One region of the Streptosporangium sp. NPDC006013 genome, then DNA from elsewhere that is predicted to be linked to it. Evidence: riboswitches for the same ligand, from Rfam matches in the RefSeq annotation. Region 1 holds a riboswitch; the other holds the start of a gene.

The links. A riboswitch is a leader RNA that binds a small molecule or an ion and turns the genes downstream of it on or off. The one in region 1 is predicted to bind glycine.
Region 2: it holds a riboswitch for glycine, as region 1 does, so the genes downstream of both, gcvP (aminomethyl-transferring glycine dehydrogenase) here and gcvT (glycine cleavage system aminomethyltransferase GcvT) in region 1, are expected to answer to the same signal.

What each region holds. Positions count from the first base shown of each region.
Region 1 is NZ_JBEXUE010000153.1:12,352-18,116, forward strand. It holds gene ABZ260_RS23175 (hypothetical protein) at 1-595, opposite strand, end outside; gene ABZ260_RS23180 (L-serine ammonia-lyase) at 733-2,109, opposite strand; gene gcvH (glycine cleavage system protein GcvH) at 2,180-2,569, opposite strand; gene gcvT (glycine cleavage system aminomethyltransferase GcvT) at 2,566-3,657, opposite strand; glycine riboswitch at 3,698-3,782, opposite strand; glycine riboswitch at 3,785-3,883, opposite strand; gene ABZ260_RS23195 (PadR family transcriptional regulator) at 3,954-4,541, opposite strand; gene ABZ260_RS23200 (ABC transporter ATP-binding protein) at 4,607-5,317, shown strand; partial or broken gene ABZ260_RS23205 (FtsX-like permease family protein) at 5,314-5,765, shown strand, end outside.
Region 2 is NZ_JBEXUE010000075.1:20,147-25,911, reverse strand. It holds gene ABZ260_RS14525 (hypothetical protein) at 1-652, opposite strand, end outside; gene gcvP (aminomethyl-transferring glycine dehydrogenase) at 768-3,623, opposite strand; glycine riboswitch at 3,806-3,898, opposite strand; gene ABZ260_RS14515 (MerR family transcriptional regulator) at 3,914-4,534, opposite strand; gene ABZ260_RS14510 (bifunctional nuclease family protein) at 4,679-5,149, opposite strand; gene ABZ260_RS14505 (MerR family transcriptional regulator) at 5,229-5,765, opposite strand, start outside.

The DNA of each region.
Region 1 (5,765 bases):
CCCGGCGGATCACCAGGCAGACCAGCGCCACGGCGATCAGCGGCAGCCCGATGGTCCGGGTGACCGTCGCGGCGGCCAGCAGCAGGCCGGCCAGCGCCGCGACCCAGGCGGCCGGGCGTTGCCGCCACAGCAGCAGGGTGACCGCCAGCACCGCCAGGAACTGGAAGAGCAGGTCCGCCATGACGAGGTGTTCGAGCTGGACCTGGTGGGCGTCCAGCAGCACCGGCAGCGCGGCGAGCGTCGCGCCCCATCCCGGCAGGCGGCCCAGCCTGCGCAGCAGCAGGTAGACGCAGAGCGCCACGGCCAGCCCGAGCAGGTGCTGGACGACGACCACGGCCTGGACGCTGGCCAGCGGCTTGAGGATCCACAGGAACAGCGAGTAGCCCGCAGGACGGGACTCCAGGGGGCGAGGGTCGAGCCCGGCGTTCAGGTAGACGAAGGAGTCGGCCCAGAACCACAGGGCGGGCCGGTAGCCGAGCACGGCCAGGGCGCGCAGGCAGCCGCCGGCCAGCAGGGCGGTGATGAAGAGCCAGTGTGCCCCGAAGAAACGGAGCACCCGCGAGGCACGGTCCGCCGGGTGCGTTCCCGTTACCACCACGACCTCCCGAGTCCCGCGGACATGGCCACCCAGCATAGGCGCGGGATGGGAGGGGCCCATATGTGATGCGAAATTTGGTGGTGATCGAGTTCTATGCGGCGTTCCTCATCTGAAGCGCGTATCCGGGGAGGCGTTCAGCACTCGATGACGTTCACCGCGAGCCCGCCGCGGCTGGTCTCCTTGTACTTGTCGAGCATGTCGCGGCCGGTGTCGCGCATCGTCTTGATGGCCTTGTCCAGCGAGACGAAGTGGCGGCCGTCGCCGCGCAGCGCGATCCTGGCCGCGGCGATGGCCTTGATCGAGGCGACGGCGTTGCGCTCGATGCACGGGATCTGCACCAGGCCGCCGATCGGGTCGCAGGTCAGCCCCAGGTTGTGCTCGATGCCGATCTCGGCGGCGTTCTCGACCTGCTCGGGGGTGCCGCCCATCACCTCGGTGAGCCCGGCGGCGGCCATCGAGCAGGCGGAGCCGACCTCACCCTGGCAGCCCACCTCGGCCCCGGAGATGGAGGCGTTCTCCTTGAACAGCACGCCGATCGCCCCCGCGGTCAGCAGGAAGCGGATCACCCCCTCGTCATCGGATTCGCGGACGAAGCGGTCGTAGTAGGTGAGCACGGCGGGGATGATGCCCGCGGCGCCGTTGGTGGGCGCGGTGACGATCCGGCCGCCGGCGGCGTTCTCCTCGTTGACCGCGAGGGCGAACAGCGAGACCCAGTCCATCGTCTGCAGCGAGTCCTTCTCTCCCGGCTCGCTCCGCAGCTGCCGGTGGAGCTGGTGGGCGCGGCGGCGGACCTTCAGGCCGCCGGGCAGCACGCCCTCCTTGCCGATGCCCCGTCGCACGCACTCGCTCATGACCTGCCACAGGACGAGCAACTGGGCGCGGATCTCGGCCTCGGTGCGGCCGAACGCCCGTTCGTTCTCCAGCATCAGCCCGGAGATCGACAGCCCGGTCTCCGCGCACTGGGCGAGCAGCTCCGCGGCCGTGGTGAAGGGGTACGGCAGGACCGTGTCGTCGGGTTTGATCCGGTCGGCGCCGGTGGCGTTCTCGTCGACGACGAAGCCGCCGCCCACCGAGTAGTAGACCTTCTCGCGCAGCGTCTCGCCGGACTCCGACAGGGCGGTGAAGCGCATGCCGTTGGGGTGGTGGGGGAGCGAGATCTTGCGTTCGAAGACGAGGTCCTCGCCGATGACGAAGGGGATCTCGTGGGAGCCGTACAGGCGGACGGTGCCCGAGGCGCGCATGGCGGCCAGTCGCTCGTCGACCGTGTCGACGTCGACCAGCTCGGGTTTCTCGCCCGACAGGCCGAGCAGCACCGCCTTGTCGCTGCCGTGGCCCTTGCCGGTCAGCCCGAGCGAGCCGTACAGGATGGCGCTCACCCGCGCGGTCTTCTCCAGCAGCCCGTCCCGGTGCAGGCCCCGGGCGAACCTGTGGGCGGCGGCCATCGGGCCGCCGGTGTGCGAGCTGGACGGGCCGATTCCGATCTTGAAGAGATCGAAGACACTGATCGTCATCTGAATCCTTCCAGCGTGGACGGTCACGCGCGCCCGGGGACGCGCGTGACCGTGACGCGAGGCGTCGAACTTATGACTCACCCGAGGTGAGCGCGGTGTACTCCTCCGGCGACAGCAGGTCGTCGGCGGAGCCCTCAAGACGTACCCGGAACAGCCAGCCGTCGCCGTAGGAGTCGCTGTTGACCAGCGAGGGGTCGTCCACGACCGCCTGGTTGACCTCCATGACCTCGCCGGTGACCGGCGCGAAGATGTCACTCACCGACTTGGTCGACTCGACCTCGCCGACGGCGTCACCGGTGGCGATCGACGCGCCGACCTCGGGTACCTGCACGTAGACCACGTCGCCCAGCGCCTCGGCGGCGTAGGCGGTGATGCCCACGGTGAGGGTCAGGCCGTCGTCGACGCCGCCGATCCACTCGTGTTCCTTGGTGTAGCGCAGGTCCTCGGGAATGCTGCTCATTTTTTCCTCCTGTAGAAAGGCAGTTCGACGACCTCGACCGGCTCGCGGCTGCCCCGGATGTCGACGGCCAGCCCCGACGACAGGCCGCTGTCCACGTAGGCCATGGCGATGGGCCTGCCCAGTGTCTGGGAGGGCGCCCCGCTGGTGACCTCCCCGGCGACCGTGCCGTCATCGGCGACCACCACCGGATACCCGTGCCGGGGCACCCTGCGGCCGCTCGCGACCAGGCCGACCAGACGACGGGCCGGTGGGACGTCCCTGAGCGGTTCGAGGGCGGCCCGGCCGACGAAGTCGCCCGGCTTGTCAAACCTCACCACACGGCCGAGCCCGGCGTCGAACGGAGTGAGGTCCGCGGAGAGTTCGTTGCCGTAGAGCGGCATGCCCGCCTCCAGGCGGAGGGTGTCGCGCGCGGACAGGCCGGCGGGGACCAGCCCGTGCGGCGCGCCCGCCTCGGTGAGGGCGGTCCAGAGGGGTTCCGCCGCCGAGGCCGCGACGAACAGCTCGAAGCCGTCCTCGCCGGTGTATCCGGTGCGGGCGACGAGGACCTCGTGTCCGGCCACCACGGCGGGCAGGCCCGCGTAGTACCCGAGCCCGTCCAGGTCGGCGTCGGTGAGAGTGCTCAGGATCTCCACCGAGCGCGGCCCCTGGACGGCGACCAGCGCGTACTCCTCGGAGCGGTCCCGCACCGCGGCGTCGAAGTCCTTGGCGCGCTCGGTCAGCTCGGCGGCCACCCGGGGGTAGTTGGAGGCGTTGGCGACGACCATGAACTCTTCGGGGGCCAGCCGGTAGACGATCAGGTCGTCCAGCACACCGCCCCCGGCGTCGACGATCATCGTGTAGCGGGCGCGGCCGGGCGCCAGCGCGGAGAGGTGGCCGACCAGCGCGTAGTCGAGGGCCTCGGCGGCCTGCGGGCCGGTCACGAAGATCTCACCCATGTGGGAGAGGTCGAACAGGCCGGCCGCCTGGCGGACCGCGTTGTGCTCGGCGGACTCGCTGCCGTAGCGGAGCGGCATCAGCCAGCCCGCGAAGTCGGTCAGCGTCGCGCCGAGGGACTCGTGCACGCCGCGCAGCGGCGTAGGTCGGGACATGTTCGCACCTCAGACAAGGGACAGATGAGATCATCCTCCCCCTCTGTCATTGGTGCCTGAGAGTTTCATCCGGGTTTTGCCGGACTTTCACCTTCGGCGAGGTCGTGGGACCTGCTTTCCAGAGGCACCTACCCGCACGGTCCTTTGCCTTGAGAGGTTCGCGGGGAGGGCTTGCTCCTTCAGGGGTCCTGGCCTGGATGTCAGGACACTCTCCCGCGCGGGGTTCATCGGTGTCGCAGGCCAGCCTAACCGCCCGCACCGGCCGAGCGAAATCCCCTCGCGCCTGCCGGCCGGGATCAGGCCCCCTCGCCCAGTGCCCGGAGACCATCGCCCTCGGGCCTTACGGCGTGCACGTCCGCGCCGGCGGTGGCCATCGCCGCCAGGCGCTCCTCGGCGCCGTCGACGATCTGCAGGTCGGCTCTGGTGTGCGCGATGGCCGCGTCGATGAGCAGGGACACCAGAGGGTCGTCCTGTTCGCGGCGCAGGCGTGTCAGCGCCGCCAGGTCCGAGAGGTAGGCCTGGCGCTGAGCGGACACGAACGAGCCGAGTGCGTCCGTGCCCAGCCGGGTGGCCGCGAGCAGCTTGAGGAACAGTTCGTCCCGGAACCCCGACGAGCGGACCCAGGGAGCGCCCGCCCAATCCCGCAGCTCACCGGCGCCGCTCTCGGTCAGCCGGTACAGCGTCTTGTCCGGGCGGTCGCTCTGGGTCACGTGGCTGCGGGTCACGTGGCCGTCCCTGACCAGCCGGTCCAGGATCTGGTACAGGTGCCCGATGTTGAGGCCGCCCCACTGGGGGCCGACCGCCGCCTCGAACCGGGCCTTGAGTTCGTAGCCGTGGCTGGGCCCGTCGGCCAGCAGGGTGAGCACGGCATGGCTAAGTGGCATGATTCCTACATTGTCACAAGATAGGAGCTTCACGGACCCTCGTACATTGTGACAATGTATCGGCCATGAGCGTTGAAGTCAGCCTGCGAGGCGTCAGCCGCGTCCATGGCTCCACCAGGGCACTCGACGAGGTCGGCCTGGAGGTCGAGGCCGGTCAGGCGGTCGCGTTCACCGGGCCCTCGGGAGCGGGCAAGTCCACGCTCCTCCATCTCGTCGGTGCGATGGATCTCCCCGACGGGGGCGAGATCCACGTCGGAGGGAAGCGCGTCGACGATCTCGGGCGCCGGGGTCTCGACCGGCACCGGCGCGCGGTGGGCTTCGTCTTCCAGCGCTTCCACCTGCTCCCGGCGCTGAGCCTGCTGGACAACGTGCTCGCCCCCGTGCTGCCGCGCAGGGTGGGCTTCGACCGCCGGGCCCGCGCCAGGGAGCTGCTCGCCGCGGTCGGGCTGGCCGACCGGGAGCGGGCGCTGCCCGGCGAGCTCTCCGGCGGGCAGTTGCAGCGGGTGGCGATCGCCCGGGCGCTGATCGCCCACCCGCCCCTGCTCCTGGCGGACGAGCCCACCGGCAACCTCGACAGCGTCACCGGCCAGGAGATCGTCGACCTGCTGCTGTCGGTCCGGGAGGAGTACGGCATGACCATGCTGGTCGCCACGCACAATCCCGAGGTGGCGGCGGCCTGTGACCGGGTGGTCCGGATGCGGGACGGCAGGATCGTCGGCGATGATCGGGTGACGCCCACCGAGGGCGTGCTCGACCGGATCGGGCGCCTCGGATGATCCGCCTAGTGCTGTCCCAGCTGCGGCACCGGATCGGCCGGGCGCTGGTGCTGCTGCTCGGCATCGTGATCGCGGCGACGGGCTTCACCGTGCTGACCGGCACCGCGGAGACCCAGCGCCTGGAGATCATCGGCACCGTCGGGGAGAACTTCCGGGCGCAGTACGACATCCTGGTCCGCCCGGAGAACTCGGCCACCGCCATCGAGCGGTCGCAGGGGCTGGTCCGCGCCAACTACCTGTCGGGCATCTTCGGGGGGATCACCTTCGACCAGTACGAGCAGATCAAGCGGATCAACGGCGTCGAGGTCGCCGCCCCGATCGGCATGATCGGTCATGTCGTGCACAAGGCAAGCGTCCGGGTCGACGTGACGGACCTGCTGCACGAGGGCGACCGCACGATGCTGCGCGTGGAGCGCACCCGGGTCACCGACCGGGGCCTCACCCGGAT
Region 2 (5,765 bases), on a different contig from region 1:
CGATGGCCAGCGCGCCGGTCTCGACGTCGCCGCCCTCCTCGATCGCACCGGAGAACTCGGCGCAGGCCAGCTCCAGGTGGGCGATGCCGAGCATCACCCGCAGCCTCGGCACCTCGGCCGCGTCCGGCACCGAGAGCGCCTCCAGCAGCACCTGGGCGGCCTCCCCCGGCTCACCCTCCTCGATGAGCGCCTCCGCCAGCCGCTGAGCGGCCCGAGGGGCGATCTCCGGGTCGCCGGTGGCCAGCGCGTCACGCAGCGACCGTTCGGCCTCCGCCGCGTCCGTGGCGAGCCTGGCGAGGGCCATGTGCGCCGACGGGACGTAGGCGGGGTGGCCGGCGCCCAGCGCGGCCTGCCAGGCGGCGCGGGCCTGGTCGGCCATCCCCGCCCTTTCGAAGCTCCCCGCGAGCAGGCAGGCGGCCTGGGCGGCGAACTCCGGGTGCCCTGTCGCCAGTGCGGTGCGCGCGGCCGCGCGGGAGCCCGGCACGTCTCCGCGCTCCTGGAGCACCACGGCGAGGCCCACCGCCGCCTGTGCCCGATCGGGCTCGTCGGGGTCGGCGGCCAGCTCCGCGAAGATCACGGCGGCGCCGTCGAGGTCGCCGGACTCGGCCAGTCTTCGCGCGGTGTCCAAGGGACGGGTGTCCACCTCAGGCATGCAGGGTCCTTCCCGGATACGGAGACGCCCCGAGCCTAACGACTCGGGGCGCCGTCCGTCCTCCCGCATTCCCTACGGATACGTGGTTCTCGCGAGACGCGGGCCGCGGTGCGGATCAGTCTTCGTACGCCTCCAGGGGAGGGCAGGAGCACACCAGGTTGCGGTCGCCGTAGGCCTGGTCGATGCGGCGGACCGGCGACCAGTACTTGCCCTCGCGCAGCGAGGGCAGCGGGTAGGCCGCCTCGGTGCGGGTGTAGGGGTGCTCCCACTCGTCGGCGACGAGGCTGCCGGCCGTGTGCGGGGCGTTGCGCAGCGGGTTGTCGACCCTGTCGTAGGCGCCGGAGGCGACCTTCTCGATCTCACCGCGAATCGCGATCATCGCCTCGCAGAACCGGTCGAGCTCGGCCAGGTCCTCGCTCTCGGTCGGCTCGATCATCAGCGTGCCGGCCACCGGGAAGGACATGGTCGGCGCGTGGAACCCGTAGTCGACGAGGCGCTTGGCCACGTCGTCGACCGTCACCCCGGTCTCCTTGGTGATCTGGCGCAGATCGATGATGCACTCGTGGGCGACGAGGCCGCCGCGGCCGGTGTAGAGAACCGGGTAGTGGGGACCGAGCCTGCGGGCCAGATAGTTGGCCGACAGGATGGCCTGCTCGGTGGCCGCCTTCAGCCCGTCGGCACCCATCATCCGGATGTAGGCCCAGGAGATGGGCAGGATGCCCGCGGAGCCGTACGGGGCGGCCGAGACCGGGCCGACCGCCGAGCCGCCGCGCAGCGGGTGACCGGGCAGGTAGTCGGCCAGGTGGGCGCGGACCGCGACCGGGCCGACACCGGGGCCGCCGCCGCCGTGCGGGATGCAGAAGGTCTTGTGCAGGTTGAGGTGGGAGACGTCCGCCCCGAACTCGCCCGGCCTGGCCAGGCCGACGAGTGCGTTGAGGTTGGCGCCGTCGACGTAGACCTGCCCGCCGGCCTCGTGCACCAGCTCGCAGACATCGACGATCGTCTCCTCGTACACGCCGTGCGTGGACGGGTAGGTCACCATGATCGCGGCAAGCCGGTCGCGGTGCTTTTCGATCTTCGCGACGAGGTCGTCGAGGTCCACGTTGCCGTTGTCGTCGCAGGCGACCACGGCGACGCGCATGCCGGCCATCACCGCGCTGGCGGCGTTGGTACCGTGCGCGGACGAGGGGATCAGGCAGACGTCACGATCCGACTCGCCACGCGCCGTGTGGTAGGCGCGGATCGCCAGGAGGCCGGCGAACTCGCCCTGGGAGCCGGCGTTCGGCTGGATCGACACGGCGTCATAACCGGTGACCTCGGCCAGCCAGCGCTCCAGCTCCCCGATCAGCTCGGCGTAGCCCGCCGCCTGGTCCTCCGGCGCGTACGGGTGCAGCCCGGCGAACTCCGGCCAGGTGATCGGCTCCATCTCGGTGGTCGCGTTGAGCTTCATGGTGCAGGAGCCCAGCGGGATCATCGACCGGTCCAGCGCGACGTCCTTGTCCTGGAGCCTGCGCAGGTAGCGCAGCATGGCCGTCTCGGAGCGGTGGCTGTGGAAGACCGGGTGGGTGAGGTAGTCGCCGACCCGCGCCAGCGCGCCGGGCAGCGCGTCGTGCGCGGCGGCGTCCAGGTCGGCCAGCACGGTGCCGCTGACCTCGAAGGCGGCCAGGACCTGCTCCAGATGGAGAACCTCGGTCCTCTCGTCGCAGGTGACGCCCACGTGGTCGGCGTCGACCAGGCGCAGGTTGACGCCGTTCTCCCGGGCCGCGGCGACGACTCCGGCGGCACGCCCGGGCACGCGGGCGAGCACGGTGTCGAAGAAGGTGTCGTGGACCACCTCGACGCCGCCCTGGCGCAGCCCCTCGGCGAGCACGACGGCGTGCCGGTGGATGCGGCGGCCGATCCTGCGCAGGCCCTCGGGGCCGTGGTAGACGGCGTACATGCCGGCGATCACGGCGAGCAGCACCTGCGCGGTGCAGATGTTGCTGGTGGCCTTCTCCCGGCGGATGTGCTGCTCGCGGGTCTGGAGTGCGAGCCGGTAGGCGGGGCGTCCCTCGACATCCTGGGAGACGCCGACCAGGCGGCCGGGCAGCTGGCGCTGGAGGCCGTCACGGACCGCCATGTAGGCGGCGTGCGGACCGCCGAAGCCGAGGGGGACGCCGAAGCGCTGCGAGGAGCCGACCGCGATGTCGGCGCCGAGCTCGCCCGGCGCGGCCAGGAGGGTGAGGGCGAGCAGGTCGGCGGCGGCGACCACCTGGGCACCGCACGCGTGGGCGGCGTCGGCGATGGCGCGGAAGTCGCGAATCCTGCCGCTGGCGCCGGGGTACTGCACGAGCACGCCGAAGCAGTCGGGGAGCCCTCCGGTGAAGTCGCTCTCGACCAGCTCGATGCCGAGCGGCTCGGCACGGGTGCGCAACACCGCCTTGGTCTGCGGCAGCGCGTCGGCGTCGACCACGAACACCTTCGACGAGGTGCGGCCCGCGCGGCGGGCCAGGGTCATCGCCTCGGCCGCGGCGGTGGCCTCGTCCAGCAGGGAGGCCCCCGCGACGTCGAGGGCGGTCAGGTCGGAGACGACGGTCTGGAAGTTGATCAGGGCCTCCAGCCGGCCCTGGGAGATCTCCGGCTGGTAGGGCGTGTACGCGGTGTACCAGCCCGGGTTCTCCAGGAGGTTGCGGCGGATGACACCCGGGGTGATCGTGTCGTGGTAGCCCAGGCCGATCATCGAGGTGAGCACGGTGTTACGCCCGGCGAGGACCCGCAGCTCGGCGAGGGCCTCGGACTCCCCTGCCGCCGGGGGCAGACCCAGCCGGGCGAAGGAGCGGATCGCCTCGGGCACGGCCACCGCGACCAGGTCGGCGACGGAGGCGAATCCGACCGCCTCCAGCATGCGGGTCTGGGCGGCGTCGTCGGGCCCGATGTGACGGGTCGCGAACGGCGGAGGGGCGAGTTCGCTGAGCGATGACAGATCGGTCATGAGAAGCCTCTCGGGCGGGGTGGAGACCGGTGCTGGGCGCGGGCATATGCCGGTTCTCCCCCTCTGTCATCACGACTGTCATCACGACGTGGTCGCTACCTGAGAGCTTCACCTGCCCTTGCCGGGAGGCTTGCACCGTCGGTGAGACGCACCTGGCGGGCGCGTCTGCTTTCCAGAGTTGCCTCGTCCGTGCGGTACAGGGTGCCTGAGAGATTCCGGGGAGGTTGCTCCTTCGGCGCCCCGATCGCGGTCGGGGTCTCTCCCGCACAGGGTCAACGGCGAATCCGAGTTTACCCGGTTCGTCGTGCTCTGCGACGACGGGCCAACTCATCGGCCTGATGATCGCCTAAAGGGCCTCCGCCCGACTCCGCGCGTTCGCCGGGAAGATCCGCGAGAGAGCCCTCCACCTCCTGCCACACCCGTCCCAGCGCGATACCGAAGACTCCCTGGCCCCCCTGGAGCAGGTCGATGACCTCGTCCGGCGAGGTGCACTCGTAGACGCTCACCCCGTCGCTCATCAGAGTGATCTGGGCCAGGTCGTTGACGCCCCGCTCCCGCAGGTGCTGCACGGCGATGCGGATCTGCTGGAGGGAGACACCGGTGTCGAGAAGGCGCTTGACAACCTTGAGGACCAGAATGTCACGGAAGCCGTACAGCCTCTGGGAGCCGGAGCCGTGGGCGGCTCTCACGGTGGGCTCGACCAGGCCGGTGCGTGCCCAGTAGTCGAGTTGCCGGTAGGTGATTCCTGCCGCCGAACAGGCCGTCGGCCCCCTGTAGCCGATGTCGGCGGGCACTTTCACCGGTTGCCCGTCGAACAGCAGACCCTCTTCACCCGCGCGCTGACGTGCCGACTGGCGCCGTTCCGGGTCATCCTGGTCGGCGTTTCTACCCTCGCCGCTGCTGACCGCCACGCGGACCTCCGGCTTTCTCTCATCCCACGGCCTGATCTGGGGGTTTACGCACGACCGCAGGTTTCACTTGCACCGTAGGACTGGGGCCAAGTCCAGTCAACGACCCCACCCGGCGCGTCGTGAAGCGTAAATGCACCGAAATTCCTACCCCGCGCGGCCGAAGTCCTCGGGCGTGATCGTGTCAAGGAACTCCCTGAACTTCTCCACCTCGTCCTCCTGGTCGTCAGGGATGATCACCCCTGCCTCCCGTACCACATCCTCACTCGCGAAGATACGTGCACCGGTGCGAAGTGCCAAGGCGATCGAGTCGGAAGGGCGCGCGCTCACCTCGACCCCGTTGGAGAACACGAGATCCGCGAAGAAGATACCGTCGCGTAAGGCGACGATGTTGACAGTGTTCAACCTGACTCCGAGCCCTTCGAGCACGTCCCGGAACAGGTCATGGGTAAGTGGCCGGGGTGGTGGTTCCTCGGCCTGGGCCATGGCGATCGCCGTGGCTTCCGTCATGCCGATCCAGATAGGTAGGTAACGCTCCCCATGCGTCTCTTTCAGCAGGACGATCGGCTGGTTGGAGGGCATTTCAACTCGAACGCCCACGACCTCCATCTGCAACACGGGCTGCTCCGTCTTCGCTGGATTCCGACCGGTTTGTTCAACGTAACACTCGTGGGGGTACGAGTGCCTGGTCAGGCTCTCACCGGCCCAGTGCCCCACGGACTCCGGAACGCAGCAACGAGGCGTGCAATTCCAGCAGGAGACCGGAGATCTCCCTCGCCGTCTCGTCCGCCTGGTCGATCGCGCCGGGGCCGCGACGGCGCAGCAGCGGGGCGACGGCCTGTTCCACCAGCCCCGCCTCGCGTTCCGCGGCGGCCTTGACCGCCCGCAGGTGGCGGGCACGCAGGCCGAAGGCGGCCAGGGCGCCCACACTGCGGGCCACGACCAGTGCCTCGGCGTCGTAGTAGCGGGCCACGGCGGCCAGCAGACCGTAGTCCTCCAGCTCGGTGAGGGTCTCCTCGTCGAGCTCGGCGGCGGCGAGGAACTCCTCGCGGGTGAGGCGGACCTCGGGGGGCGCGTCGTCGGGGACGGCGCGCGGCCGGGCCGCCGGGCGCTCCTCGCGGTCGGCCGCCTCCAGATGATCCTTGATCACGCGCAGCGGCAGGTAGCGATCACGCTGCTCGCTGAGGATGTAGCGGAGCCGCTCGACGTCGGCGTAGGTGAACTTGCGATAGCC